4 regions of the Neobacillus sp. GCM10027624 genome follow, and region 4 is predicted to be linked to each of the others. Evidence: riboswitches for the same ligand, from Rfam matches in the RefSeq annotation. Region 4 holds a riboswitch; each other region holds the start of a gene.

Region 1 (7,641 bases), 400 kb from region 4:
ATGGATATTTGAAAAAATACGACTTTGTTTACGATGAACATTATGATTGTTACATATGTCCAGAAGGACAAATTTTTGAATACAGTACAACTACTAAAGAGGGTTATCGTCAGTACTTCTCTAATCCTGCTAAGTGTAAGGATTGCCCGCTTCTATCACAGTGTACTCAGAGTAAAAATCATCAAAAACTTATTCAACGGCATGTTTGGGAGGAGTATCTTGAGGAAGCTGAACATCTCCGTCATACAGGAGAGAATAAAATGATATATGCACGTCGTAAGGAAACGATTGAACGTGTTTTTACGGATGCAAAAGAAAAGCATGGTATGCGATGGACAACCTTAAGAGGTCTAAAAAAATTGTCCATGCAGGCGATGCTTACTTTTGCTACCATGAATTTAAAGAAGATGGCTACATGGACTTGGAGTAGCCCAAAAATGGGCTAAAAAATGACCCCGGAGGGGTCTTGTTAAAGAAAAATTTAACATATAAATGGCTAAGAATTGAAAAAGGCCCCGAATAGGGACATTCGGAATGCCTTTTGTCTACAATCTGGACAGACTCTAAAAATAGAGTCTGTTTTTTTATGCAATAAAAAACAAAGAACCCCACTCACGAATGAGTAGGGAACATGAAAACAGTAAATCAAATGGTAAACAAAGTGTAGCATACAATTAAGGATAATCCTAATTTAATGAAAGTGGCTTATAAAGTCACTCTAATTTTTATGAGATACCTGAAGCAATATTTTCTGCTTCAATTCTAAGTAATAACTGCCAGAACCCTACTTGAGGGAGTGGTGTAGTTCGTGGTGCTTGAGTCGATTGAATATGGTGAGGATGCAAGTACACCTAAAAGAAAAAGGTTAAGCTGACGAACTTCTGAATGGTCGGGTCTATACGACAAAAATTTGGAAATTCGTCTTATATATATTAAGCTTGCAATTAATTCCAAAAAGTGCTATTATAAGGAAGAATTATTTTTGTTCGGTGAAAAGGATAGTATTAGTTAAAACTTTTCGTCTTGAAGATCACTGAGAGCAGGGATAGTAACATTGTGTGTGTTAACACACTAGGAGGCAACACAAATGGAAAAAGGTAAAGTAAAATGGTTTAACGGCGAAAAAGGCTTCGGATTCATCGAACGTGAAGGTGGAGAAGACGTATTCGTTCATTTCTCAGCTATCCAAGGCGAAGGGTATAAAACATTAGAAGAAGGTCAATCAGTTACTTTTGACGTTGAGCAAGGTCAACGTGGAGCACAAGCAGCTAACGTACGAAAAGCTTCTTAATTATAAGAATAAATATAGACAGATTCTTATTTTAGAGCCTGTCAGAGTGTAGGAAAAGGCATCCGAATGAGCCCATTCGGATGCCTTTTCTTTGAAATTTGTTCATAAGAGCAGATTTTAGACCTATTCTACCTATTTTTTAGGCCATATCTGGACTTTTCTAAATCCAGCTTGCCTAAAAGGAAGGGGTGCGATTGATAGGTATCTAGCAAAGTATTCAAGCCGGAGATTAAAAAAGATTTAGTTGCAGGTTCTTCCAGCGCTTTATAATATACTTAAAAAGAGCTGCCCAATTTGTGCAGCTCTTCTTCATTCATCATAATTTTTCATAAAAAAGGCGAATTTTATTGGCCATAAGTTGTCTGCGTTCCTTTAGAAATTCCTCGTAATCGGTGTAGTCTAAATTAAATATCGATAAAGGGCTACAGTTCATTTCCATGTTCGACTTTAATTCGTCTTCGTTTGTGATTTCTACTATTGCAATTTGCCCGCCATTGCACTGTACCTTGACAAGCTCCATATAATTGGAAAGGGCTTTGTCCTTTATCGAAAGGTTTACAATTTGTTCTGTATAAACATAGTTGGCGATTTGATTATATTTTCCACGATTATTGATCCCATTTTTCTGAAGATACTTTTTCGGGAAAATATGATGGACATCCCCACGTTCTTCGATTAAATGACTTACTGTTATTGACTTTGATAAAAAGGCATTATCCTTATCATAAATTTGTGCCATTATAAACAAATTGAAATAGGGACTACTGGTAACGGAGGTATCTAAGTTCGTTACCAAAATATTGTTCCAATAAGCATCCGAAAGTTCGCCAGCTTCAATACTCTTTAAATAATTCATCGTTTATCGGCAAGATTAAATCTCCTGATATCGAATTCAAACATTGTTTCGGGAGATCCTGAATATCGTTCAGTCAATACGGACATACCTACACATTAGAATTATCTTCATCTAAAAAGGCAGGGAAAGCCTGCCTTTTATGCTGTGAATTTACATTTTGGATATTTACTGCACCCTTTGAATTCACCATATATTCCTTTCCTTTTAACCATTGGATTGCCACATCTGGGGAAAATATTATTCTTAATGCTTTGTTTTTTTTGTGATAAAGTGGATCGGATTTCACTACGATGATTTTTAGCCACTTTATTTTTTTCTACATTTGATATGTTTACTAATGGTTCAATTTTATGCTGGATTTTCCTTAATTGTTGATGACTAAGAATGTTTGAATTGGTGCTCCCATTTATTAGCCCTATTAACTTGTTTCTTTTTATGACAGATGCATTTTTGAATTCAGATTTAAACTTTAATTCTGATTGATCTCCGAAAACAATAATCGAGAAAAATGGAACATTTTCTACTAAATCTCCCAAATAAGTCTTTAAAGCTTGAATATGTCCGTAATTTTGCCAAAGAGGGTTATTAAACTTATCTTTTCTTTTGTAGTTTGTTTGATTCCAGTATTGGCTTTGTTCTGACCCAGTAATCCAGCCTTTATAATTCTTTGTTTCAATTACATATATACCTTTATGAGAAAGAACTAGGTGATCAACTTGACTTGTTTTTTTCCCATTCTCTATTGGTATGTAAAGATCATGAATGGAAACGTATAGTGTGGGGTTTAATTTCTTAATTGTGTTTTTGACCCTCTTTTCTCCAATCTTTCCTTTAAAAGAAGCAGAATTTGTTACTACCAATGCAATAAAAATTAAAATAAAAAAATAAATCATGACAAAATCCTCCAATATCATACAATAGATACTATTTTATCATTTTTTATCCATTATTAGTAAATTAATATGTATTTAATTGAGGTCTAAATTACTATTTTATAAACTATGTTCTTATTTATGAAATATCTTTTACTATTTTTCCTTAGCTACTCTAAGAAGGTATGGTGCTAATTATAGCTTACCCAAAACAAGAAACTCAACAAGTACTTCCTATTTGGGAGGTTGTAGATACCGAAAAAACAATCGAAATGCAAATGGTTCGGATTGATAGCCTTGAACATACTTTAGAGGACTTGAGGGAGATAATGGGTGAAAGGGCCGTACCTAGTGATAGAGCAGTACCGCGCTACAGGACTGAGTTTTAGGCACACAAAAACAAATACAATTTTAACGGTTTGACTTAAATGTCAAACTATTTTTTCTTTGTCCTTGAGGCTAGAATGTCTGGCCCTCATGATTTAACGTTGTACTGTGCCGGGGGACACCAACACTGTGCGAGGATTTGTAATATGTCTTTTAATGGGCAATTCATCAATCGGGCCCTTTAATTGAATAAGCAGGAAGGTTTTTTGGATTTAACACACACTCCAAAGTTGATATTGATGAAAAGAAGTCTCTATAATAATTAGATGAAGGTAACTGGTATGGGATTTCGGAATAGTGCTATATAAGGAGTGGAATTATGAACTTACAATATGAAGTTATTTCAGAAGAAAAAATAGAATGTTGTCGTGATTTGTGCAATGAACTCATGTCCTTTCAAAAGTCAAAAGCTCAAATTAAACCAGAGTTGTTTAACAGCATGAATTTTGACACACGGATGGTACCATCAATTAAAAGCGCATTACATAATTATATTGTGGTAGTGAAAGATATGGATAAAAATAAAGAAGCAGTGGCTTATGTGTATTCAAATATCTCTCCTAAAGAAGCGTATTCAAATGATTTTGCGACTTTTTTTGATCTTTCATCTGTTAAAGGAAAAAACGTAGGTTGCTTATCCCAATTTTACATTAAGGAAGGGTACAGACAATACGGAATTGGATCTAAACTTTTCAACATGTCAATGGAGTGGTTAAATACATTTGATGATATAGAAGATTATTTTATCTACGTCTCAAACGGTAATGAAAATGCCTTGGAATTCTATAAGCGTAAAGGGTTTACGGTAAGTCATGACATATTAGAAGGTTTTATCACTGTTTTAAGAAGTAATAAACAACTTCAAGATAAGAAAGCCGTTTAATTTAAGGCTTTAAAAAATGATTGTGTTGCTTATAACCCAAATAAAGATTTAATAGGCTTATATCTCACCGGGGGACCATGGGGATGGTTCTTGTGGTTGGGGGTAACCCGCAATTAAACCATGGGAAACAATCCCTTTAAAGCATTAAGAAAAGCTGCCACAATGCCAGCTAGTTCTACAACTCTTGTACCCATTCGTTCAACAAAATGTTTTATTTTGACTGTTTTAATAAGAATGTTGATTTAAAGGGATTTAAAAAAAAGCGAGAAAATAAAGGAATATAGTGAAAATTCAATAATAAATTGATACATCTTGTGCAATTCCTTTACAGCTTATTAAAGACTACCACAACAAAAATAACACCATACCCCCAGAAAAATCGCCTTCATTTTTTATTTTTTCAAAATTCTAGCCTATGCTAATATGATGGAGATGGTTGAAGGAAACGTAAACAATCTCTTTATCGTAAATCAATGAAATAATATCATTATTTACATCATATAAAACTCCTTCTATTTTTACTGGTCCATCACTGTTTATTTTGACCCATTTGAGTATTTGCGTTTCTAACAGATTTAGTAAATTATTAGCTTTATTGTACCCAATATCTTCTGGAGATACGAGATTGAATTCCTTGGTATTCTCTGTCACACTTTCTATGTGATCGTTATTATAGTAAACAACCCCATCTTTTTCCGTGAGTAGGACAAGATGATCATCAGAAACATCTAACAACCTTCCAACCCCTGCTTCTTGAAAACCTTGATCAACTTTGACCATTTTACCTATAAATGACTTCATCCTGCCTAAAAACACCAATAGATTTTCCCCTCTCCATGAAACAAGCTTTTTTTTATTTATATGGATACTGCATGGGGATTGTACTAATAAAAAAGCCTCTTTTGTGGGAAGAAGATATGTGATGTCTATATTCCACCAAACTGCCCCGTTCAAAGTACCTTGGAAAAATTACTACCTTGGTCAAAAACACTTTCAATCATTTGTATAAATTTTAAAAACTTACCTATATAATAACGTGTTCCCTATCTGGTTTTACAGGTGGGGATTGTTTTAACTCCTCTACATTACAAAAGTAATTAGAGGAGTTTATTTATTGGTAAAGAGTAGACAATGATTGGTAAATTCTTTGTCAAGGAATGGTTCAAAAGATGGCAGAGGTGGTAAATTCCTTTGGTCGTAATCAAATCTCATCTAAACACAAAGTTCATCCATCACATAGGTTCAATATATGTCCTATGTGATGTATATCATATTTATTATGGAATTCTTTTGATAAACTTGATTTATAAAAACAAATAACATTTGATAGAAAGCTAGGGGTGCCCTTATTGGGCTGAGAGGAGCAATCCAACCCTTTGAACCTGATTTGGATTAGTACCAACGTAGGGAAGCTAAACACGCTAGTGCAGCTTACCTATTTTTTTTGGGTAAGCTTTTTTATATTTCAAGGAGGATAGAACAATGAGCTATTACAAAAAATATTATGAGGAAAAGAACTTACCTTTTGAGGACTATTTTTCATCACTAACTTATGAAGATGTAAAGCACGTCATAAATAAAACAACGTTAAACGAGTTGGATTTTTTAACGTTATTGTCGCCTGCAGCAGAGCCTTTTTTAGAAGATATAGGGCAAAAGGCTCAACAAGTAACTGTTCAACATTTTGGGAAAGTTATGCAGTTGTTTGCCCCTCTCTATATATCCGATTTCTGCGTCAATCAGTGCGTGTATTGCAGTTACAGCATAAACAATGATTTTTCTCGAAAAAAACTTACCTTGTCTGAAATTGAAGCAGAGGCACAGGCACTAGCTAAAACAGGAATTGAACACTTGCTTATTTTAACTGGGGAATCAAGGTTACATGCCTCTATTGAATATCTTAAAGAAAGTATCACGATTTTAAAGAAATATTTTTCCTCCCTTTCAATTGAGATACACCCTCTGGAAACAGAAGAATACCGGGAATTGATTCAATGTGGCATAACCGGACTCACTATTCATCAGGAGGTATACAACGAAGATATATATAAGCAAATTCATGTGAAAGGTCCAAAACGAAACTATTTATATCGGTTGGATACGCCGGAACGGGGTTGCAAAGCAGGAATGAGCAAGGTTACTATCGGTGCGCTCTTAGGAATGGATGACTGGAGGAAAGAAGTGTTTTTTACCGGTATTCATGCTGCTTACTTGAAAAATAACTATTCAGAAACGGAAATCGGAATTGGATTTCCAAGAATGCGCCCTCATTTGGGGGATTTTCAGCCAAAAACAAATGTTACAGACAAAAATTTACTTCAAGCCATGCTGGCAATGCGTTTGTTTTTGCCAGAAGCAGATATTATCCTTTCTACAAGAGAGCAGTCGGAACTTCGTGACCATCTTATTAGTTTGGGCGTTACTAAAATGTCTGCAGCTTCCTCAACTGCTGTTGGTGGTTATGTTAACAAAGAGACCAGCCACAGTCAGTTTGAAATTTCCGATACACGAAGTGTTGACGAAATAAAAGATATGTTGCATCGTAACGACTATCAAATCCGATGAAGGCAATTAAGAATTTTATCTTACTAGCCAGTGTAACTCATGCTCTTAAAAGGCTGCCAGCTTTTAATCTGGCTATTGTGTTCTATATTGTTACTAAAGTGATTTTGGGGTGACAATTGTGGTTTGGATTAGCCTCTTAATACTGTTTCTTCTTCCTATGTTGATGGTCGTTGTCATTCGAGCAACTACGAAACATGATTGTTGTAGTAGTGGTATTCTGCGAAAAAAACGTAAAATTAAAAAGTGGGATTCCACCAATACACAAGATTTGTAAATTTAAAGAAGAATTACATTTTATGTTTGTTTTATTGTTTTAAAAAAGTAGATGAAAAGAAGGTAATTGGGTAACATTTCAATTATAATGTTACTCTTTTTTAAAAAAAATAAAAAAGCAAAAAGATAGATCTGTATGAGTATAAAACCAGAACTGGGTAATTTCGAATAAGAGATTTTTCGCTTGAAGTTTATCTGGACAAGACTACACCTGAGCTTATGAGACTGTCAACTTTTGAGCTACTTAGTTTGCTAAAGTACGCCAGAGCTGAAAGAGTATCTCTCTATCATTATTTAAATGTGTTCTACAAAGCTCGAAAGCTCGGTCAAACAGAGGACTATATAGTAAACGAAGAAAAGAAAGCGGGAAAGAATATGAAAAAATCACTCGGAAAATGTTTGTTCTCGAAAATATTCTTCGCCAGCGGTTGGGATATGTTCCCCATCGCATCACAGACGACTATTTGGCAAGGTATTTGGAGGAAATGAAGAAAGGCAAGCATAAACCTATGAT
Region 2 (7,641 bases), on a different contig from region 4:
CATTGCATTACCGTTTGACTGTCCTGCATCCACGCCTTTAATCTCCCAATCAAGCCCAGCAACATTGGCAATTTCTGCTGCATTCCCGCGAATTACTGAAATTCGTATCTCATTCATAAGTTTTTTGGCTGTTTCCGTCCGGAAAGCGGTTGCCCCTGCACCAACTGGATCAAAAATAACTGGTACCCCATTTTCGTTTGCTGATTTACCAGCAATGATCATCGATTCAATCTCTATTGAGTTTAACGTCCCAATATTTAGTACAAGCGCTCCTGCTATTTTTGCCATATCTGCTACTTCCTCGGGAGCATAAGCCATAACTGGTGAAGCACCAAGTGCCAACAGTCCATTTGCGGTAAAATTTGTCACCACGACGTTTGTGATGTTATGGACCAACGGATTTTTTTCTCTCACCTTTTGTAATGTTGCGTGAATAAACTCTTTATTCATAACGGAATTTCCTCCTTTAATTAATTCATCACTAATCCGCCATCTACATTTATGCACTGCCCGGTAATAAATGATGCCCAGTCAGATGCTAAAAATAGAATAGCTCCAGCAATATCATCCGGCATAGCAAGACGGTGCATTGGTGTTAAACCGATAATCATTTCTCGTACATCCTCTTTTGTCTCCGAACTTGAGTCGGTTGGATACGTAAGCCCCGGGGAAACCGCATTAACAGTAATCCCAAAGGCACCCAGTTCTTTTGCAAGGTTCCTTGTATACCCGAGCAAACCCATTTTAGCTGTCGAATAATCATGGTATGGGACAACCGGGAAATCTATTAAATTACTAGTAATATTGATGATGCGTCCCGACATTTGCTGTTTCATAAAAGGCATTGCCGCTTTACAAATATGGAAGGCTCCCTGAAGACTGCCAGCGATTTGCTGGTCGTAATCCGCCCACTCCAGTTCCCATGCTGTCTTTCGTGTTTTCGGATTAAACGTATAATGGTTGAGGGCATTATTGACGACCACATCAATTCCACCAAAGGAATCAATGATTTGATTCATCATTTCGCCCACCTCCACTTCATCCCGTACATCTGCTTGAATTGCGGCAGCCTGTCCTCCCGTTGCTTCAATTTCCAAGACTACTTGCTCAGCAAGCTGATTATTTTTCAAGTAATTCACAATTACAAACGCACCTTCAGATGCTGCTTTCTTAGCAACGGCGGCACCAATTCCGCGGCTCGCCCCCGTAACCAGGACAATTTTATTTTTTAAAATCATTTTACAACCTTCCTTCTACTCGACATCCGGGTCAAACCGTTCCAAACCTTGTTCAAGGTTCCGTTCAATATCAGTAAACCTTACTAAATCCAGTAAGTTAAAACCGCCATCGTGATGCCAGCCCGGCTTCGCCCGATTCATTTCGCCAATCGGAGCGATACGATTAACCCCCATTGTCCCTAGTAATTCAGCGATTTGAAAAAGTCGAACAGGTGATACCGCAAGGCCACAAGATTGTAAAAAGTCTTGATATGGCGTTATTTTCTCAAAATCACCCTCTAAGCTTTGTGAGTTGAAAACATGAATCGTTCGATTCAGCGGAGACCCTTCCATTCCTGGTTCAGGATGATAAATCACCGTCCAAGCAGAATCGTTTTGACTTGCAAAGACACTGACGCCATCCCCTGACAATGACTCCAAATGATAGTGATTTCTTACCTTTTGAATGGATATTGCTTCTTCAGTGGAAAGCACGGCCCGCGGACGTTTTTTATGATAACGTTCTAATTCTGCTGCAAGCAATTGAGCAAATTGCATTGGGCTCACTGCTCCCCCCTTTTCCACTAATACTGATTGGGGTGACAAACAGCTTTGTTGATCATAAACCGAAACATCCTCCGCCAATTTATGAATCGTGTCAAAATAATGGTCTGAAGTAAGTGCCTCATTGCCAATCAAAGCGAGACTAATTTTGTGGCCATAGGTTAAGAATTTCTTTCCAAACGGCACGAGTTCACGTACTTTTTCTACGGTTGTATTGGATCCATAAACAATCACCGCTTCCGCTGCTGAAATTGCCTGCTCCTCAAGCTCCTTTGTCCCGCCTTTCCAGGGAAGAATCGCGATAGATTCGGCTAATAGCGGGTCCACTTCCGCTAATGATTCTGCAAACAAAACGGGAAATAACGGCTCCGCCGTAGAGGTTTTTCCGATATTCGCGGATTTCAGCAGCAGTCCCATGATTAAACTCCAGATTTGAACACCTGGCACGTTTCCTGAGAAGACATGAAAAATCGACCTTGGTCCAAACGCTCTGCTCATCCCCCCAGTTTTTCTCGGACGAAACTCATCAAGCATAGCTGGCTGGTCAAACTCTTCATCTAGAAAGCGCAGGAGTTCTTTTTTGCGAAACATTCTGATGTACCGTTTTAATTCTAGCCGGACCATCTCCGAATCATATCCAGTAATTCTAGGAATTAGAATTTCCGCAATTTGTCGTAACCGATAATCAGGATTTAGCCATTGCTGAACAGCCAGGTCAATTTTTGCAACGATATCGCTTATCGAGAGACCAGCTAAATATCGATCCCTATTTTCCTGAACAGTCCGAGAAATCTCGGCGATGTTACCAGCGGATAGAATCGGATATTTTAGCATAAAAACGCCCTTTTCTGTCTCGTACAATTCCTCACGAAATCCAGTTAGCTGGATTGACTTTGGTACTTTATAGGCCGGAATTTCTACTACACTATCATCCACCATCGTAATCCCCTCATTTTCCATTTGCCTGCAATAATTGGTCAATTGCAATCGAGCAGCCTCTTGCTTCTGATCCCTTTACTCTTCCAAGTAAAACAAAGCCTTCCTCCGTTTTATATCCCAAATCCTCTGTCAAAATTGCCTGGCAAGAATTCCAATTAGCTAAGTCATAATGCGCGATTACCCCTGTCTCGCCATTACCTACAGGCTCTAATGTATTTGGATCCAGCACGATAGTTTTCACCCAGGCTGGTCCAGCTTTATCGAAAACAATTGTTCCCGTTAGATGGTTTGATAGAATGGTTTGATCATAGATTTGCGAACTTAATTCCGTCATTCCATACATATTGACGCACATTGTACGATCGACATGGAAATACTCATTGAACATGGAATATAAACGGTTCATTTCTACTTCCCGTGACTGTCCTTTAAAACCGCCTGTATCAAAAATCCGGCTACCCTTTGCCAGCTTGAACCTAGCGTTCTTTTCTTTTAAATTATCTAAAACATGCACATAAGCGAAAGTTGCTCCTATCAGGAGAACCGGCTCCCCCCGTTCTTCTGATTCCTTTAATGCCACTGCCAGCCCTTCCATATCAAGACCGTTTTCATCGAAAAAGAAACGGCTGTTTTCGGTACCTAAAAAGGTTACTGCATTTGTTAAATAACGGGAAAGCGAAGAATTCTGATTCAAATCTGCCCCCGGCGACAAAACGAACATCGTGATTTTTTCGACATCCGGCAATACAAATTGTTTAAACGGCCCCTTCATGGAAGCATCCCAAACTGCCAGTGTTGGATGATAGTTTTTCCCCTTAGCATTCGGGTTTGTCGTGCCGCTTGTCATAAAGACAGCCTCAATTTCCTCTACAGGTTCAGAGGATAAAACCATTTCTTTAAATCCTTGAATTGGAATAGCCGGAATATCCCTCCAATTTTTGACCGTTAACGGTGTTTTCCGTTTTGATTGGCAAAACTTCTTGTATGGTAGATTGAATTTAAATTGAAAGTTAAAAAGCTTTAAAGCCAGTTTATTAAAGTCAGTCTCAGCTTCAGGAGGAAGCCCTTCTGGAAACTGATGAATAAAATCTATGATTTCACAGGTGATCTGTTGTGACTCCACTCTCATTTTTTACTGCCTCTTTTCTAAACAATTTTGGTAAATTAACGAATAAAACCTGTAGAATGATAGAGAAAAACGCACCAATAAAAATGCTATTGGAGAGGAACGTTCCAACTGTTCCTTTTACATCTTTAAAATACGTCGGCAGACTAATCGCTAATAGGATGGATAATCCGATAATCATGTAATTTGTTTCGTTTTTATCCACTTTAGCCAAAATCGAAATTCCGGTAAAAACTAGGCTGGCTGCGGCAGGTAAAAAGATCCCGCCGACAACGGCATCCGGTGTCAATGCTAGAATGGCACCGGCTTTTGGGACAAAGCCCAGTACTAAGAAAATTACCCCAGCAACGATCACCGGTTTTCGTGACCCTATACCTGTTAATCTTAACAGTCCAACGTTTTGTGCATATGCGGTAGTAGGAAATCCTCCGATTAATGAGGAAATAAGTGAACCGGCAGACTCACCTGCAAAACCGTTCCGGATTCTTTTTCGGTCTAAATCAATATCAAGCATTTCCGCGGATGCCTGATAAACACCCATTGCTTCAATAATCGCTACAATATAAGCGACAAAAAACGTCAAAAACCAACTCCAATGGAAGGTGAATTCTCCATAAGGAAGAAAATGAGGCATGCCAAACCAGCCTTTTTCACTAATAATTGAAAAGTTTGTTTTTCCAATACAAATGGCAATCAAGTCGCCAACAATCAGGGCAATAAGGAAAGAGAATGACTTCCATATGCCGCGCCCGAAAAGAGATAATACAATAACCACCAAGGCAGTTGGGATGGACATGACTAGCGTGCTCGAGCTTGCAAAGCTGTCCATTCCCGGTGTTCCGCCTAAAAATTCATATAACGTAAAGCTTGATAAGGAAATTCCGACGATAAAAATAACGGTTCCGGAAATAACTGGTGTAAATAGAGCCTTTAGTTTTCCAATTACACCGGTAATGGATAAAAGAAGAACAATTATTGCACTTAAAAAGATACTGCCACTTGCAGCCGCAAGCGCATTTGCTTTACCTGCTGAAATCATGATGGAGTCAAAGGCTGCGGACGGTCCTTGAACAATTGGCAATCTGACAAGCTTCGTTGCTTGTATCAAGGTTACCAGTCCTGCAGAGATAAAAATGGCGTTGACAATATTAGCTGATAAGGACAGCGGCAATCCAATCATTGCTGCGACAAAAATTGGATCCAGCCAGACATTTGAAACAAAGACATGCTGCAATCCATATAAAAAACTTTTAACTGGCGGTAATTTTTCCTCCACCCCTATTACAATACTTTCGTTCTCATTCATGCTGTACTCCCCTTTATAAAAAATAAAAAAGCCAGATCCATAATAGGACCTGACTTAATTGGCAATAGAAAAAATTAATTTTTCCACTACTTTCCTACGCTGGTACGATCCAGATCAGGTCCAAAGGGTTAAAAAACAAATTGTTTTTCTCTCAGCCTCGAATCCGGGCACCCCTAGTAGTCTATGAATTTAATAATTTTATCCTATACCTAATTAAAGTGAATAGCAACCAAAATATTTTAAAATTCTAAACGCACCTGGTGGAAATAATCACCAGATGCACTCTTAATTTTTTCTTCAAGGCCTACAGAATAAACGGCAATAAAGCAAGTGGAAGGACCTGATGATTTAAAAACATCTACATCCGTTAGTAGATTTACTTTTTCTATAACCATATTTGAAAATAGTTGATTCATCTCATATAAGATTCCTTTTGAGCCCACTGGTAAAACAACCACATCTTTTAGTGTGCATATTTCTTGGAAAAGTGCCAATGGTACCACGCTATCCGATTGCTCCACCACCTCATTGCCAACAAGGGGCATCCCAATAACCGCAACTCTTAAAGAGTCTGAAGGCGATACTTCCATTACTGTATCTGCTCCCTTTTTTCCAATTACGATAATCCCGACAGCAGATTGTTTTAAGGAAAAATTACTTTCTGTACTTCCCGTAACGGAAACTTCGTTTAAACCAAGTTCCTTTACTCCCTTTTGAACACCTTTGACGAGTTCCTTCCACGGTTCATTGCCGCAAAAATTGTGAAGTACCACAGAAATAGGCTTTCCACCACCTGCAATGCATTCCATGGCGGCAACACGAAAGGAATAATAGGCAACCGTTTCATAGGATACTTTAACCAGGTCTCCCTCCTTCATCCCAATCCCACCGCTATTATCGCTTGAAATGATAAGTGATTCCTCTTCGTTTAAAGGTATGGTCACACTGTCTCTCATCATTTAAGTTCTTCTTTCTGTCCTGCAGTTTTAAAAAGACCTGAAAGTCTCGGAATCAACAGTAACCCTATTATCACATTGATCATTGAACCAATTAATAATGATGGGACAAGTGTCACGTAGAAACCCATACTCATTAAAAAAATAAAGGGAAGCGGTGCGGCAAATGCGTTTCCTAAAACAAAAAGAGCACTGGCTATGATTCTCTTATTTTTATACAAACCCCCGAAAATCCAAACAAGCACTGCCATTTCACCGGCAATTAAAATATGCATTGGTCCTAGTGGAAAACCGCCAAATAGGGCAGATAATAAATGGCCAAATGCAGCGACAATCGCTCCTGGTCGAGCCCCGATTAATACAGCTGCTAGAAGTGCTGGGAACACATCCAAGGCGACACTTCCAACGACTGCTGGAATTTTGATGGAAGCCCCCACTACAGATAATGCGGTGAAAAGCGCAAGCCAGCTTAGCATTTTTCCCTTCAATCTATTTTTCATCCGACCGCTTCCCACCTCTGAACACTTTTGCACTCCTTACATACTCCACATCTTTTACATTCAGGCGATAATTAATTACCCTTGCTAAGGCAAAGAAATAGTCTGATAGACGGTTTAAGTATTGCAGTGCAAGTTCAGGAGCATTTGAGTCAGCTTTTATCAATTTTACCACCAAGCGTTCTGCTCTCCTTGTTACGGTCCTCGCAATATGAATCGAGGCAGCCGGTTTTGTACCTCCTGGTAAAATAAACCTTTCTAATTCAGGAGCCTCTTCAATATACTCATCGATTTTCTTTTCCAAATAATCGATCGACTCTTTATGCAGTTTTATTTCACGTTTTTCTGAAACATTTGCTAGGTCTCCGCCACAATCGAATAATTCGTGCTGAATGGTTTCAAGGTCGGCTAGTACATCTGCGAAAAGGACCGGATCAAGCTCTTGAATTGCCTGGCCGACAAAACAATTTACCTCATCAACGGTTCCATACGCTTCTACTCTAGTATCATCTTTATCAACTCTTCCGCCAATGATACTTGTTTTTCCCTTATCACCGGTTCTTGTATATATTCTCATCCTTACATTCCCCCACTCTTTATTGTTTGATTTAATCCATACCAAATGACGTCGACTCTGTCTGCTGCTGCTGCAATGTCCTGATAGGCCCATCCGGTCAGGTCGCGCCAAAGTCTGTTTTCCTTCTCCAACGGAACAATTCCTTTTGTAATATCTGTTCCAATTACCACTAGGTTTCGATTTCTCTCTGCCCTCTCCCAGGAAATCCAATGGGTTACGCAGTTTTTCCATATTTCACGACATTTGTTAGGTTCATATTCTTTCATTAAATCGTTTATCCACATTTCAATTCCTTCGAGAATAAGCAATGTTCCAGGTTCATCTAGTTCAAAAGGGAATGGATCATTCTGATAAGCAGATGTCCATTGGGCTTTGATTTGAACCTTGTAGGTCTTTCTCACCCACTCTCTTTTCCCATTAAAGGCACCGCCTGTAATAAAGTGCACCGCTCACCCCTCC
Region 3 (7,641 bases), 120 kb from region 4:
GAGCGCAGGCAGGATTAAGCTGGTATACGATTTTAAAGAAACGCGCCAATTACAGGGAGGCATTCGACAACTTTGAGGCAGAAAAAATTGTTCGCTATAATGATCGAAAAATTGAAGAGCTGCTAAACAATAAAGGAATTGTCCGGAATAAGTTGAAAATCCATGCGGTTATTACGAATGCAAAAGCGTTTTTAAAAGTGGTGGAGGAATTCGGTTCGTTCAGCGCCTATATCTGGTCATTTGTCGATGGAAAACCGATTCAAAATCACTTCGAGGACTTATCGAAAGTCCCTGCGACTACTAGTATTAGTGATAGGCTTAGTAAAGACCTAAAAAAGCGCGGCTTTAAATTTGTCGGCACAACGATTTGTTATGCCTTTATGCAGGCCGTTGGAATGGTCAATGATCATGTGATGACATGTGACTGTTATATGAAGTTAAGGAATGAAAACACAAAAGGGAACAGGTGAATGTAAACCGGTTCCCTTTTTCTATTTAGGTTGCGTAGGCATAAAGTTTACTCGTGATTTCTGCAAGCAATCTCTTACTTTCTCGATAATTTCGTTCTCGTTGATTTTCAACTCTAATTCTCACTGAATGCTTTTGACTATATACTTGATAGCCAACTCCATGAGCCTTGTGCATGGCTTTTTCCATTTCACTCGTGTAATTCAATTCTAATGGATTGATAAAAAATCCCCTCCGTTAGGTTTTTTATTGAACAAATACATCTTACCATCAATGTATTTGTATTCACAAAGCGGATATACCAGTGTATGCCTCCGTATCAAGCGCCTAGTAAGAGTGTCAGGAGGTCACCTCGTCAATCCTTAAAATAATGGCAGTTTCCTTCCAATATGGGCATGTTTTAGCAATAAAATCATTGAAGGTTCCAAATAATAGAAGTTACATAGCTGTTCATTATTAATACAACAGAAAGCGGTGCTGCGTTATGAAAGTAAAGGATTTTATGATAACAAGTGTGATTGCCGCCAGTCCTGACGCAACAATTAAAGATGTAATGAAAATAATGGTTGAAAGAAAAATCGGTGGTGTGCCGATCATGGATAAGGAAGGGAAATTACAGGGGATTGTTACGGATGGAGATATTTTGAGGGCGATTCAACCGGTTGACCGAAGAATTAATGACTATTTTTCTTTTATCAGTTATCATTGGGAACAAAATTTAGAGAGCAGGATTAAAGAGATGGCGAATCTGAAGATCATAAAAATTGCCAAAACCCATGGTTTGGTAACGGTTTCACCTGAGGATGATGTGAAACAAGTGGTACAACTTTTAGCGAAACACCATTTTAAAAAGCTGCCGGTGATTGATCAATACAGTCATGTGCTGGGGGTCATTAGCAGGGGGGATATGATTCGCTGCGTTCAAAACACGGTATTTGATAAGATGCGTTAAAAATAAGCCCATCACTTCAGTGGGAAGTGATGGGCTTAATAAAATGATTATTTATTTAATTCATTGATTTGTCCAGCAGGAAATCTCCTTTTGGTAAGGTAATAATCTTTCCACCAATTTGCACATGAATGGTATCGTTAAAGATGGCCTTCACGATTCCTTTTAAGGAAATGGTTGAATTAATGTCAATTTTTTTCGGTTCAGAATTGGCTGCCAAATTATTCACACCTTCCAAGGTAGTATGGTGATATTATATAGGATGAAAACCAGAAAACACTAGGCAGAAGTATTGGGAATGTATTATTATTCACATCATATGAAGATCATTCCGGCAGGTGCCTAGATATTCTCAATCCTACAGTAATTTTCTTTAATAATTCGGTGAAAAAATCAAAAATCCTGTTCATTTCAGAAATTTTTAATAAATTATGTTCATGTTATTCCAATTTCATTTAGTCAAGGGGTGCCAACTAAGAAGTGGATATAACATGAACTATGGTTCATAGTATTACATGGTTTAAGAAAACTGTCAATGGAAATATGAACAGAGGTTCACCTTTTTATTATTTATGATATGATTGGACCTGAGGTGATAAAATGTCAGACCGTGAAGACCAGTTGGTTGGTGATTTTCCTTTTGTACCAAAACAAGAGCGTGCTCAGCAAAAAAGGAATGCTCTGCTAGAAAGTGGTCATGCATTGTTTATTTCGAAGGGATATGAGCAAACCACCGCAAAGGAAATTGCTGCCAAAGCAGGGGTTGCTACAGGGACCTTTTATCGGTATTTTTTAGATAAACGTCAATTATTGATGTCGCTATTAGAGGATAAAATTGAAAAACTTATGCCTCCTGAACCAAGCTGGGTAAACGGGAATCCTGAAACCAGGTTAGCTGAACTGCTTGAAGCGCATGGGAATAGGTTGCAACGGCTTGGATTACATCGTGTTTTACCAGAATTATTATTAAAGGATCCGGAGCTTTCAGAGGTTATCGCTTCTGCAAAATTAAAAATTCACGGCAGAATCTATGCAGGATTGCAAAAGGCTTGTGAGAAGGGGCTAACCTGGAAGGACTTAGATTTAAATACGCTTACTTGGTCGATTATGCTGCTTGCTGAGAATACAACCGGTAAAGTGTTGGAATCAGGGGATACCGAGGAATATCATAAAACTGCTAAAGTAATCTGTAGAATGGTTTTCCCTCCTGAAGTATTGAAAAAATTACAAAATGGCGAAAAGTACGAAGAAAATATAGAGAATTGAGAGAGAGGGAGTTTTCGGTTGGAAATTGAACAATTCCTTAATATAAAAGAGATTAAAGAATTAAAGGTTGAATTAATACGTTTTATGATGGCTTATAAGTTTGCCTTGGATGAAATGAATACAAAAATAAATATTCTTCAGGATGAATTTAATTTTATTCATGACTATAACCCGATCGAGCATGTGAAGTCGCGGTTAAAATCACCGGAAAGTATATTAAAAAAGGTTTACCGCAAAGACTTCGATTTTACGTTAGACAGCATCAAGGAAAATATTAAGGATATTGCAGGAATAAGAATTACCTGCTCCTTCCGATCAGATATTTATGAAATAAGTAAGATGATTGCAAACCAAAAGGATGTTAGAGTTGTTGAATATAAAGATTATATTCAAAATCCAAAACCAAATGGCTATCAAAGCTTGCATCTTATTTTGGAAGTCCCGATCTTTATGTCTGACCGGGAGGAATTAGTTTATGTAGAAGTCCAAATCCGAACGATCGCAATGGATTTTTGGGCAAGTTTAGAGCATAAAATTTATTATAAGTATAATGAGGAAGTTCCAGAGAAAATGATTGTAGAGTTGAAGGAAGCTGCGACCATGGCTACTCATTTGGATCAAAAAATGGAACGACTTCACAAAGAAATATCGGTCATCAAAGAGGAGAATAAAAGAAAAGATGAGACTAGCATTTTTAATCTTGTTGGTCATCAATTCTCAATTCCCATGTTAGAGACATTAATGGAAAAGGTCGGGGACCGAAAGTAAAAGCACTTTTTTAAAAAGGTGCTTTTTTTATTGCTCATTAAAGGGAATTTACCCATATATAAATGGAAAATATTTTATTTTTCGTTTGACATTTTACTATAGGGGGGTATAGTATATTGTGTATATAAGCTACACAAATTAAATAAATTTTAGCCGACGGGTTAGATTAAATACCAAATAATAGAAGGGAAGTAATGTAATGAAAAAATGGGCACTTGCGGCAGTAGTATATTTGCTCGTTATTATTGGCGGCTATTGGGTATACGATGCGAATTTTAAGACGGAAGCTAAGTCAACGATGGATATGAATCATGAATCACCGGTTTCAACAAGTGAAAGTCATGCCCATAATGATTCAGGGTCTGGCGGCAACCATGAGAGTACAGGTACAGAAGCAGGAGAAGTAAAACCAACCTTTAGCTATAAAGATGGCAAAATAGAAATCATCCTAAAGGATATGCAGGGTGATCCTGTTAATGACCTTGAAGTAAATCATGAAAAACTGATGCATTTAATTGTGGTGAATGAACATTTAGACCAGTATTATCACATCCACCCCAATGAAATCGGTCCAGGGAAGTTTGCAATTCCCTACCAATTAGCGGATGGTCCGTATAAAGCGTTTATTGATGTAAAGCCAAAGAATTTGAATTATAAAGTAGAGCCTGTTCCCTTTACGGTTGGTAATTCAGTAGAAAATCACAGCCATCCTTCATTAGTACCTGACCAAACTTTTATTAAAACCATTGATGGAAAAACTGTCGGAATGAAAGTAAGTTCATTTGAAGATGGAAAACAAGTCACTCTACAGTTTAAATTGGATGAATCCACACTTGAGCCGTATTTAGGTGCTGCCGGTCACGTCGTCATCCTAAACGAAAATGCTGATCAATACTTGCATGTTCATCCAAAAGATGAAAGTAAACCGGTATTTGAAACCCAATTTGACCATCCCGGAATCTACAAAATTTGGGCAGAATTTAGACAGGCTGGAAAAGTTAGGGTGTTTCCATTTATAATTAAAGTTAAGTAAATACTCTGGATAGTAGAACAGGATGTCAAACTATTTCCTTACTTTTACTATACCGGGGTATGATATAATATCCAAAAAGGAGGGTGTGCGGATGTCTGGTGAAAACAATTATAATGAAGAATTAATAATGGATGATGCGTGCTGCGCTTCAGAAGGCAGCCACAGAAAAAGCCATCATTCAGATAAAGTAAAAAACAATCTCGTAACACGTCTCAATCGGATTGAGGGCCAGATACGTGGAATTAAAGGATTGATTGAAAAAGATACCTATTGTGATGATGTGATTACGCAAATTTCCGCAACCCAATCAGCCCTAAATAGTGTGGCAAAGATTTTACTAGAGGGACATTTAAAAAGCTGTGTCCTTGAAAGGATTCAAGAAGGGGACATGGAAGTTCTTGATGAGGTTCTTGTAACGATTCAAAAATTAATGAAAAAATAATGGAGGATTCCTAAAATGGAAAATATTACTTTAAGTGTTAAAGGAATGTCTTGCGGCCATTGTGTGAAAGCAGTAGAAGGGAGTGTAGGAGAGCTCCAAGGTGTTAAACAGGTAAAAGTCCATCTTGATAATGGCACAGTTGATGTTGAATTCGACCAAAATGTTATTAACCTTAGCAAAATTAAAGAAACCATTGATGATCAAGGATATGATGTGGTTTAAGTCTCTATAAAAAATAAACATATAATGCTAGCATATTAAAACACTTCTGTTATAATGAGTATGGAAATAAACTTCATACATTAAATGTAGGGGAGCCGGTGTTGCCGGTTGAGAGTTCGTTCTAAAAACGATAACCCTTGGAACCTGATCTGGGTGATACCGGCGGAGGGAACATATTCTTAAACAAATAAGTTGTTTGCCAATATGCACTCGAGGTTCTAAGAGCCCGGGTGCTTTATTTGTTGTTTGGGAAATTTTGTTCTATTATGCTTATAGCAACCGGATTGTTTCTCATAGGCAATTCTAGTTTTGTTTCCAACAGATTCGGATTATACATATGGGGGAATAAAGAAAATGAAAAAGTTGTTTGTTCTACTACTTACCGTTTTTCTGATTGCTGGCTGCAGCAGCAAAAAAGAGACAGATACGGCTAAGGAAAATACGAAAAAGCTCAAAAAGATTACGGTCGTTCTTGACTGGACGCCAAACACAAATCATACAGGGCTTTATGTGGCAAAAGCAAAGGGATATTTTAAGAATCAAGGCTTGGATGTTGACATCATTCAGCCGGGAGAAACAGGTGCTGATCAGCTTGTTGCATCTGGAAAAGCGGATTTTGGCGTTGGCTATCAAGAGGGTGTCACGCAGGCACGTGTCCAAGGTGTTCCGCTTGTATCCATTGCTGCGGTTATCCAGCACAATACATCGGGATTTGCTTCGCCCGTTGACAAAAATATTAAAGCACCAAAAGACTTTGAAGGAAAAACATATGGAGGATGGGGTTCTCCTGTTGAAAAGTCCGTCATTACTTCTTTAATGGATAAAGAACATGCCGATGCAAATAAAGTAAAAATCATTAATATGGGAGATACAGATTTTTTCACTGCTGTGAAAAGAGATGTTGATTTTGCCTGGATTTATTATGGCTGGACCGGTGTAGAGGCAGAGCTTCGCCATCAAAAAATCAACATGATCTACCTTACTGATTATTCTAAGAAACTTGACTATTATACACCAGTGTTAGAAACAAACGAAAAGATGATTGCCAATAATCCTGATACTGTTAAAGCCTTTTTAAAGGCAGCATCAGAAGGATATGGATTTGCAATTAAAAACCCAGATCAAGCAGCAGATATTCTCATCAAGGCAGCACCAGATTTAGATCCAAAGCTTGTCAAGGCAAGTCAGAAATGGCTATCACCTAAGTACCAGGATGATGCGTCTCAGTGGGGAATACAAAAAAAGACTGTTTGGGAAAACTATGCTTCTTGGATGTATGACCATAAGCTTCTTGATAAAAAACTGGATGCCGAAAAAGCATTCACGAATGAATTTTTACCAAAATAATGGAGGGGTTTCACATGGCAAATGCCTTAGTGAGCATTCAAATTATACCGAAAACAAAGGATGGAGAAGATGTTATTCCTTATGTGGATGAAGCCATCCGTATTATTGATGAATCAGGAGTAAAATATCAGGTTCATCCTTTGGAGACCACGATGGAAGGTAAGCTTGAACATTTATTTAGTGTTATCACCAAAATGAATGAACGCATGATGGAAATTGGCAGCAAAAACGTGATTTCGCAAATTAAGGTATTGTATCAGCCGTCAGGAATCACGATGGATCAATTAACGGAGAAGTATCGCTAAAATGAAGAAACTGCTTTTAAAAGGGTGGAGACCAGTGTTGGTTCTCCTCCTTTTGTTCGTGATATGGGAAATGATTGTAAAGACCGCAAAAATCGAGGAGTGGCTGCTGCCGGCACCATCGAAGATTTTTACTGAAGCCATCCGCGGCTGGAGCGAATTTTACCCGGATTTATTCTCGACAACAAAAATTGCTTTATTTGGTTTTGTAATCGGTGCGGTGATTGGTTTAGTGGTGGCGGTGATTCTTTATTTAATTCCGGTTTTACGAGATTCGTTTTATCCGTTACTCATTCTTTCACAAAATGTACCGACCATTGTGCTTGCTCCGCTTTTAGTGATTTGGTTCGGGTTTGGGCTGCTGCCGAAAATGATTGTGATTACACTAGTTTGCTTTTTTCCTATCACTGTTGCGGCACTCGACGGTTTCAGGCAGACGCCCGCAGAATTAAGACATTATATGATGATGGCGGGGGCTTCGAAAACGCAGGTTTTTTGGAAATTGGAGTTTCCCTTTGCATTGCCATCGATTTTTTCCGGCTTGAAAATTTCAGCAACCTATAGTGTGATGGGAGCCGTTATTTCTGAATGGCTTGGTGCAAAACAGGGGATTGGTGTCTATATGACAATGGCATCCTCATCATTTCGCACTGATCGTGTGTTTGTTGCCATTTTTGCGATTATGCTATTAAGCCTATTATTTTTCTTATTAATAGTGTTGGTGGAACGCCGGGTTGTCCGCTGGCGGGTAAAAGGAGATGAGGGAAAATGAGCCATCTTATGCTGAAAAAAGTATCGAAAAGCTTTGGTGCAAACGAGGTTATGGACGGGATGAATTTTTCCA
Region 4 (7,641 bases):
AATTCCGGCATCGACAATGACCGGAACCACTGCCTGTTCGATAATAAAGCTTAGGTTAACCGGGTTGATGATTCCTTGGCCGGATCCGATTGGTGAAGCTCCCGGCATAATCGCATGACATCCCAGCTCTTGCAGTTTTCTAGCCAACACAACATCATCGGAAGTATAAGGGAGAACAATAAACCCTTCCTTTACCAACTCTTCTGTTGCCTTTAATGTTTCAACCGGGTCTGGGAGCAAGGTTTGATCACATCCGATGACTTCCACTTTAATCATATCGCATAGGCCGGAAGCTTTAGCTAATTTGGCAATTCGGACCGCTTCCTCCGCTGTTTTCGCTCCTGCAGTATTCGGCAGAAGCTTGTATTTATTCGTATCAAGCTGCTCTAAAAAATTCGGTTGGCTTGCTTCAAAAATATTCATTCGTCTCACAGCAAACGTAAGGATTTCTGTTTCGGAAACTTCCACCGCTTCCTTTTGGATTTCAAAGCTAGGATACTTTCCTGTTCCTAGTAATAAACGAGAATGAAAAGATAATGAACCAATTTTTAACATATTAACCGCCTCCTACAAAATGAACAATTTCGATTTTATCTTTATCTGATATTCTAGTACTCTGATGTTCCATTTTCGTTAAAATTTTACCATTTAGTTCCACGACCACCACCTTATTGTGAACCTCGTAGTGTCTTAGGACATCCGAAACAAACTCAAGATCTTGGGGGAGCACAACCCTTTCGCCATTTATCAAAAGCTTCATGTAAAGCCTCCTTTGTTTTTGAAAAATACATTGACAAAAAAATATTTTTATGTTATGATTAAATATTTGCGTATTGATAAAAAAACTTTAAAGATGTAATATTGGATTCGCAGTGATGATTAATTTTCTCTGGAGGGATCCAATGTTTAAGAAAAATGGTATTCACATGTTAGAAATCTCCATCAACTCTACTGGTGAGGTAAATGTCATCCACCCAGCCATCATTTGGGATGAAGAAGACCTAATTTTAATTGACACAGGTTATCCCGGCAACTTGAATGATTTGCGTGTTGGGATTGAAAAAGCAGGCGTTTCATTTGAACGACTGACGAAAATCTTCATCACTCATCAAGATATCGACCATATCGGCAGTTTACCAGCCATCCTGGAAGAATCCCCGAAAAAAATAGGCGTTTATGCGAGCGAGATAGAAAAGCCGTTTATTCAAGGTGAAAAAATGATTTTAAGGATTACCCCTGAATCCATTACGAAAGCCTTGGAGTCGCTGCCGCCTGAAGTACCAGAAGACTTTCGCCGCGCTTTTAAATTTCGATTAGAAAATCCACCAAAGGCAAAAGTAGACCATGTAATCGAAGGTGGTCAGGAATTACCTTACTGTGGCGGAGTGATTGCCACCGACACGGCTGGACATACCCCGGGACATTTGAGTTTTTACCATCAAGCAAGTAAAACCTTGATTGCCGGGGATGCATTAATTGTTAAAGATGGACAATTATATCCGGCTGATCCGAAATACGCCTTAGATAATGAAATGGCAATTAAATCACTTGATAATCTTTTAAGCTATGACATTGAAAAAGTCATTTGTTATCATGGTGGACACTTTGCTGGAAATGTTCATGAACGATTGCTAGAAATTTTAAAAGGATAATGTATCTTTGAGGTCGGAACTGAATATTCCTGTTCCGACCTTAAAGTACCGTTTCGGTGTGCCTTTCCAGCTGAAACGCGGAAAGAAGAGAATCCTGTTTTCCGACTAATAAGTCAGCGACAAGTTTTCCAGTGATGGGACTTAACAAGATTCCATTACGAAAGTGCCCAGCGGCGACAAATAAACCCTTCCATTCAGGATGCTCGCCAATATAGGGGAGACCATCGCCTGTCTGCGGGCGGATTCCACACCATACCCGCTCCCATGAAGCATCTTTAATCTGAGGAACGAGATGGATCGCTCTTTCAATTAATGTTGCAACTCCTTGAGGAGTGACCTTGTCATCAAACGTATCTTCTATCATTGTTGCTCCAATATAAATTTCTCCATTACGTTTTGGGACCAGATAACAGCGTTTATCGGAAAAAATCGTCCGATTGATTAAAGATTCTTCCGTTTTGACAGAAAAGCATTCACCTTTAACAGGGTATACAGGAAGATCCAAGCCGGATTCCTGCATTAATCTTCCTGCCCATGCACCGGTCGCCACAATCACTTGTTCACTATGTATGAGACCATTTGTTGTTTTAACCCCTTTGACCTTCCCGTTTTCAAAAAGAAAAGAGAGGACCTCGGTATTTTCATGAATTTCTGCTCCATAGTGGATAGCGGCTTTTGCAAAGCCTTGAGTTAATTTTCCCGGTTGAACATGCCCGTCATTTGGGAGATACATCCCGCCGGCAACACTCGGTGAAATAGCTGGTTCCATTTCTCTTATATCCAATGAGTCGAGCCACTGGATTTTGGAATCCCAATTATTTTGAAAAATGACCTGTTTTTTCAATTCGGTTGCAATTTCATCTGTTTCTGCGACTCTTAACATGCCTTTTTGGACGAACTCAATATCGACTCCTGTAAGCCCGAATAACTCGTTTGAAAGTTCTGGAAACATAGCCTGACTTTTTATTGCCAGATGGAAGAGGGGACCTTCTTGTTCAATTTCCGCTTGGGCTGCCAGCATCCCCGCGGCCGCACTCGAAGCCTGGCAAGCTAATCGTTCTTTTTCTAAAATAATGACTTTTTTACCCAGTTTGGAAAGTTGATAGGCGATGGAAGCACCGTTAATTCCGCCGCCGATGATGGCAACATCATATGAATGACACAATTGATTCATCTCCATTTTTTAGTTCATTTGCGTAAGACTTTACCGCTGCTACTGGATCCTTTGCATCTAACACTCCCGATATAACCGCAATACCGGTTGCACCTGCCTGAAGAACTTGATAAGTATTTTCTGGTCTGATACCGCCAATTGCAATAACCGGGATGTTTAATTGAGATACCTTTTTTAATTCCTCAAGACCTTTAGGGATTTTTCCAGGTTTTGAATGAGAAGGGTAGACATGTCCGAACAGCACGTAATCGGCATGATCCCTTATCGCCTTTAGTCCATCCTCAAAAGAGTGGATGGAGCTTCCTACCCGAAGTTGTTGGAAATTATCTTTTACAATGCCTGCATCTAAACTGTGATAAGCTAATTGAACTCCCGCTACTCCTGTCACTGAGGCCACATCCACCCGATCATTAAGGATTATTTTTGACAAAGGGATGTTTTTCTTTGTTAAAAATTCGACTGCATCAAAAAGTTCTCTGGCTGTTATTATTTTTTCTCGCAGGTGAATCGCAGTTATGTATGGCTGGATATCTGTGACAATTTCAGCAAACTGCTCAATTGGCATTTGACCATTTGAAATAAGATGGAATTCCTTTGAAATATAAGTCACCCCTTTAGAAGATTCCGTTGAAATGAAAAAAACCACTTCCGATTTGTAAGGAAGTGGTTTTTGAAAATTTGAAATAAACAATTTTTTGGTTACTCAAATATCCTATTTTCCACTTCCCTACGCTGGTTTTAACCAGATCAGGTTCATAGAGTCCCGAAGTAGCACTTCAATCTCAGCCCTTTAAAAAGGCACCTCTAGCGGAATAGCTTTATTTATTCATTTGTAATGTTTTCCTGCAATTATTATATTAACACGCTGGTCAGATATGTCAAATCATTTTGTCAACTTTTAATAATGTTTTATTTTACTAGATTTTTATATTTATCATTTCTAATTTCTTAATCTTGTATAAATACTTTTCAATTTTTCGACATTCTTAAGAAAATATTATCTTCCATGTGTTAAACTTAAATAGATTGATGATGGAGGGAAGATTAGGCATGTTGAATATTCGAAACGTAAAAGAGCAGGACTTATCTGATATTGTAATCATTGAACAGCTTTGTTTTCCTCAAGAAGAGGCGGCAACAAAGGAAGCATTTGAAATGAGGATTAAAGTGATCCCTGATAGTTTTTTTGTTGCGGAAGAAAATGGGGTGGTCATTGGTTTTGTTAATGGACCGGTTATTAAAACCCCCTTCATTACGGATGACTTATTTAAGGATCTAAAGGTAAACCCAGAAACGGGGGGCCATCAAAGTATCCTTGGGATAGCGGTAACACCACATTTTCAAACACGTGGGGTGGCAGCGGCACTCCTTGCTCATATTGAAAAAGCTGCAAAAGAAAAAAATCGCGAAACAATCACCCTTACCTGTAAAGAAGAACTAATTGTCTTCTATCTAAATCATGGATACCGAAACCTAGGAACCTCGGACTCCCAGCATGCCGGAGTTACGTGGTATAACATGGTTAAAAATTTATAATCCCGTGGACTATGTGAAACAAGAAAATTCGGGTGGTGCCTGGCACCACCCGAATTTTCTTTATTTGTTTAAGGAAAAAAGTAACTTTTAGAGGGTTTGCTTTCCATTTGTCGAACTATTTAGATAATAATTAATCGACAATTGAGGTGGGAAAGTTGTACGATATCCAATATGCATTTTTCAATGAGTATGGTGATTATGGTTTTGATTTTGACAACAGTGACGTCTCAACCCACTTTATCATTACGGCTATTCTAGTAAAAGATTCCGATAAAGAAGGGTTAGAAGGGGAAATTGAAAGGATATGGAAAAAATATATTCAAAAAGAAGACAACCATTTTAGTTACATAAAAAATCAACCAGATCTTATGCTGCAAATTTTGAATGAAATGAAGGAATTACCTTTTAAAATATATGCATATGTGATCGATAAGCAGAAAATAAGAGACAACAGTGGAGTCACCTACAAAAATACGTTTATAAAATATTTAACACGCAAGGTCCTCGAAGATTTATCGAATACATTTGAAAAGCTTGATATTATTTCGGACGACCAGGAACCGAAAGAGTTTATGAAGGCGTATATCAATTATGTAAAACAAGAATGTATACCTGACCTATTTAATTATTCAAGCTTCGGATTCAATAACACGAAATCAGATATTCTTGTCAAATTGTCAGAATGGATTGCACGAACACTGGCAATAGGGTATGACCGAAATCTTTCAAAATATTATCAAACATTTTATAAAATCATCAAACCTCAAATTGTCCGAATCAATTTATGGCCCCATGACTATCGGAATTTTCTCTATGATTACAAGGTAGACTCTGCTGACATTAAGAATGACGAGGTAATCATCAAACAGGCAGTCAACTTAGCTTATCAATACATTGATAAGTATCGAAAAAGTGACGATGAGGATGAAAAACTTCGCATTGATTTTTTAAAGTTTTTACTATTTAATCTGAAAGAAAATCCAGATGAATATGTTTACACACAGGAAATATTAAATAATCTCAATGCTATACGCAATATCGAGTTGAACCCACATAATTTTCGCTCTAACATCGTCTCGAAGCTTCGTGATCAGGGGTTGCTGATTGCGAGCAGCAATAAAGGCTACAAACTGCCGGTTTGTTTGGCTGATTTATATGACTTTGTGAACCTCTCAAGTCTAACCATTTTCCCGATGATCCAACGAATAGCCAAATGCCGCGATCAAATTTTAAAAGCAACGAACAAGGAAATAGACATTCTTGAGCAAAAAGAATATGAGTATTTGAAACGGGTTATTGAAATGGAAATACTGAGGGTAAAGTAATTTTTTATAAAGACTTAATGTTGTGCCCATATCTTGGTAATACTAAAAACGAAACCGAAGTGGAGGTACAGGATATGGCAGAAGAAAAATCAAAAAATGAGAGCGGGAAGGAAAAAGAAAGCCTTGTAGATGTACAGTTAGATCAATTGGTCGAGATCAAAACAGGAGAATACAAAGGGAAAAAGGCTAAAGTTATACAAGTCCGTGATAATTCAGTTATTGTAGAACTCGGAATGAAAACAAAGGCAGGGGAACCAGTGTTAACCGTGGTGAATCATAAAAATTACAAGAAGCTTAATAAATAATTACTTCTTCAATTTGATAAACTCCATCCTTGTTTGTTTCAGAAGATTGTCATGAAGCCAGATAGAAGCGGATGGAACAGTCAAAAATGGGAAGAATACCTGCGGTTTTTAACGAACTCGAAAAGTTAACAAACCAGAAATAATTTTAGGTATCAGGCGACCAAATGGCGGCTGATGCCTTTTTTTAATTGGCTATGTTAAAGGACATGGTGATTTTTGAACAGCGTTGATTGGAGCGGAAATCAAGAACTAATTTTAGCAGCCTTTTAAATAAAAATGAACAAAATGTTTTGGAAATACACCATGGTGGTAAAATTATAAATTACAATGAGTAGGTAAAGGGAGGGGAAAGCTTTGGATAAAAATCGAAAAAAGGAATCTATGGTAGTTAGCACACTACTTATAGTTGTTATAATGACATTATTCATTACATCAAGTGTGTTCGGAAAATTATCAAAGGACTCAAATCAGAAGGATAAGGATAAAAAAATTACCGTGTATCTAGCAGGAGACTCCACAGTTTCTAACTATCCTGACAATATGGCACCGCGGACGGGTTGGGGACAGGTACTACCGTCTTTTTTTGACGATAGGGTTCGAATAAAGAACAGAGCGGTACCTGGCAGAAGTTCAAAAAGTTTTATTATGGAAGGCAGATTAGCTGGAATCTTAAAACAAATTCATAAGGGGGATTACCTTTTCATTCAATTCGGCCATAATGATGAAAAATTTAAGGATTCCACCCGTTATACAAAACCTTCTACTACATATAAAAGCTATTTAAAGCAATATATTGCAGGTGCTCGTCAAAAAGGTGCGATCCCAGTCCTTGTCACTCCGATGGAAAGAAGACGTTTTTCTTCAGAGGGAGATGCTTTGAATACGCACGGGAAGTATCCATCGGCGATGAGAGAGCTGGGACATGATGAGCATGTTACGGTCATTGATTTAACGGCGAAAAGCAAGAAACTTTTTCAACAACTGGGACCCGAAAAAACAAAAGAACTTTTTATGTGGGTAGACCCAGGAACTACTCCTAATTTTCCGAGAGGAGTACAGGACAATACACATTTTCAGGATAAAGGTGCAAAGGCGATAGCTAAACTCGTGGTCGAGGGGATACAGGAGCACGGATTGGGACTGCGTGCACATCTAAAATAAAAGAAACCCATCTACAAGACGAAAGGTTTTTTCCCTTAGAAAATAAAACGGCTCTCAAATTATGAGAGCTGTTTTATTATCTTAGAATATGCAGTGGGAAAATAACAAGCAAGTTGCCTTCATCTCCCTTGTTTCCATTATGTGCGTTGAATTTGTGAAGTGGCAAAGGTTTTAATCAGTTTTTGTAAATTTCGATGGCCCTCTCTCAATCTAATTGTTTCATCAATAATCAGTTGAAATCCTTCCAATTCTTTGTCTGATGCATTTAATAGTGATTTTGGTAAACCTTCTGCGAGTTGTTGTAGGGTGTAATCTTTTGTCACGGACATCGACCATCCTTTCAACTTATTCAATAGACATCAATTTTGCCTTTTTTAGTATTTTGGGAAAGGAGACCGTTTTTCCTGCCAATACCATAAAAAACTTATCTACATATCTCAGCAGATTTCTTTTTGAATAGAGATTATTTTGCACCTAACGACAGATAA

What was found. Region 4 has a riboswitch for thiamine pyrophosphate ahead of ACFQZ9_RS04020 (thiamine phosphate synthase). Riboswitches for the same ligand answer to the same signal wherever they lie in the genome.
Region 1: another riboswitch for thiamine pyrophosphate. It lies ahead of thiH (ThiH family protein); the one in region 4 lies ahead of ACFQZ9_RS04020 (thiamine phosphate synthase).
Region 2: another riboswitch for thiamine pyrophosphate. It lies ahead of ACFQZ9_RS09535 (uracil-xanthine permease family protein); the one in region 4 lies ahead of ACFQZ9_RS04020 (thiamine phosphate synthase).
Region 3: another riboswitch for thiamine pyrophosphate. It lies ahead of ACFQZ9_RS04610 (ABC transporter substrate-binding protein); the one in region 4 lies ahead of ACFQZ9_RS04020 (thiamine phosphate synthase).

The regions. Positions count from the first base shown of each region.
Region 1 covers NZ_JBHTHD010000002.1:396,267-403,907, reverse strand. Annotated here, with positions in the region: gene ACFQZ9_RS01945 (IS1182 family transposase) at 1-446, shown strand, start outside; gene ACFQZ9_RS01940 (cold-shock protein) at 1,088-1,291, shown strand; gene ACFQZ9_RS01935 (hypothetical protein) at 1,608-2,147, opposite strand; gene ACFQZ9_RS01930 (NERD domain-containing protein) at 2,285-3,040, opposite strand; gene ACFQZ9_RS01925 (GNAT family N-acetyltransferase) at 3,726-4,289, shown strand; gene ACFQZ9_RS01920 (hypothetical protein) at 4,698-5,108, opposite strand; TPP riboswitch at 5,616-5,716, shown strand; gene thiH (ThiH family protein) at 5,772-6,854, shown strand.
Region 2 covers NZ_JBHTHD010000003.1:898,180-905,820, reverse strand. Annotated here, with positions in the region: gene thiM (hydroxyethylthiazole kinase) at 1-450, opposite strand, end outside; gene ACFQZ9_RS09550 (3-oxoacyl-ACP reductase) at 471-1,238, opposite strand; gene ACFQZ9_RS09545 (acyl-CoA reductase) at 1,254-2,768, opposite strand; gene ACFQZ9_RS09540 (long-chain-fatty-acid--protein ligase) at 2,731-3,849, opposite strand; gene ACFQZ9_RS09535 (uracil-xanthine permease family protein) at 3,818-5,152, opposite strand; TPP riboswitch at 5,227-5,337, opposite strand; gene ACFQZ9_RS09530 (ATP-binding protein) at 5,392-6,111, opposite strand; gene ACFQZ9_RS09525 (ECF transporter S component) at 6,108-6,608, opposite strand; gene ACFQZ9_RS09520 (ATP:cob(I)alamin adenosyltransferase) at 6,598-7,182, opposite strand; gene ACFQZ9_RS09515 (bifunctional adenosylcobinamide kinase/adenosylcobinamide-phosphate guanylyltransferase) at 7,185-7,628, opposite strand; gene ACFQZ9_RS09510 (histidine phosphatase family protein) at 7,580-7,641, opposite strand, start outside.
Region 3 covers NZ_JBHTHD010000002.1:916,154-923,794, reverse strand. Annotated here, with positions in the region: gene ACFQZ9_RS04655 (DNA-3-methyladenine glycosylase I) at 1-470, shown strand, start outside; gene ACFQZ9_RS04650 (YuzK family famiily protein) at 496-645, opposite strand; gene ACFQZ9_RS04645 (CBS domain-containing protein) at 953-1,420, shown strand; gene ACFQZ9_RS04640 (hypothetical protein) at 1,476-1,637, opposite strand; gene ACFQZ9_RS04635 (TetR/AcrR family transcriptional regulator) at 2,018-2,683, shown strand; gene ACFQZ9_RS04630 (GTP pyrophosphokinase) at 2,702-3,451, shown strand; gene ACFQZ9_RS04625 (DUF8832 domain-containing protein) at 3,651-4,484, shown strand; gene ACFQZ9_RS04620 (metal-sensitive transcriptional regulator) at 4,612-4,926, shown strand; gene copZ (copper chaperone CopZ) at 4,942-5,148, shown strand; TPP riboswitch at 5,227-5,336, shown strand; gene ACFQZ9_RS04610 (ABC transporter substrate-binding protein) at 5,503-6,495, shown strand; gene ACFQZ9_RS04605 (thiamine-binding protein) at 6,510-6,800, shown strand; gene ACFQZ9_RS04600 (ABC transporter permease) at 6,802-7,569, shown strand; gene ACFQZ9_RS04595 (ABC transporter ATP-binding protein) at 7,566-7,641, shown strand, end outside.
Region 4 covers NZ_JBHTHD010000002.1:794,852-802,492, reverse strand. Annotated here, with positions in the region: gene ACFQZ9_RS04040 (thiazole synthase) at 1-555, opposite strand, end outside; gene thiS (sulfur carrier protein ThiS) at 557-760, opposite strand; gene ACFQZ9_RS04030 (MBL fold metallo-hydrolase) at 903-1,652, shown strand; gene thiO (glycine oxidase ThiO) at 1,693-2,826, opposite strand; gene ACFQZ9_RS04020 (thiamine phosphate synthase) at 2,801-3,517, opposite strand; TPP riboswitch at 3,534-3,642, opposite strand; gene ACFQZ9_RS04015 (GNAT family N-acetyltransferase) at 3,877-4,362, shown strand; gene ACFQZ9_RS04010 (hypothetical protein) at 4,518-5,687, shown strand; gene ACFQZ9_RS04005 (DUF2187 family protein) at 5,762-5,992, shown strand; gene ACFQZ9_RS04000 (rhamnogalacturonan acetylesterase) at 6,347-7,153, shown strand; gene ACFQZ9_RS03995 (hypothetical protein) at 7,291-7,482, opposite strand.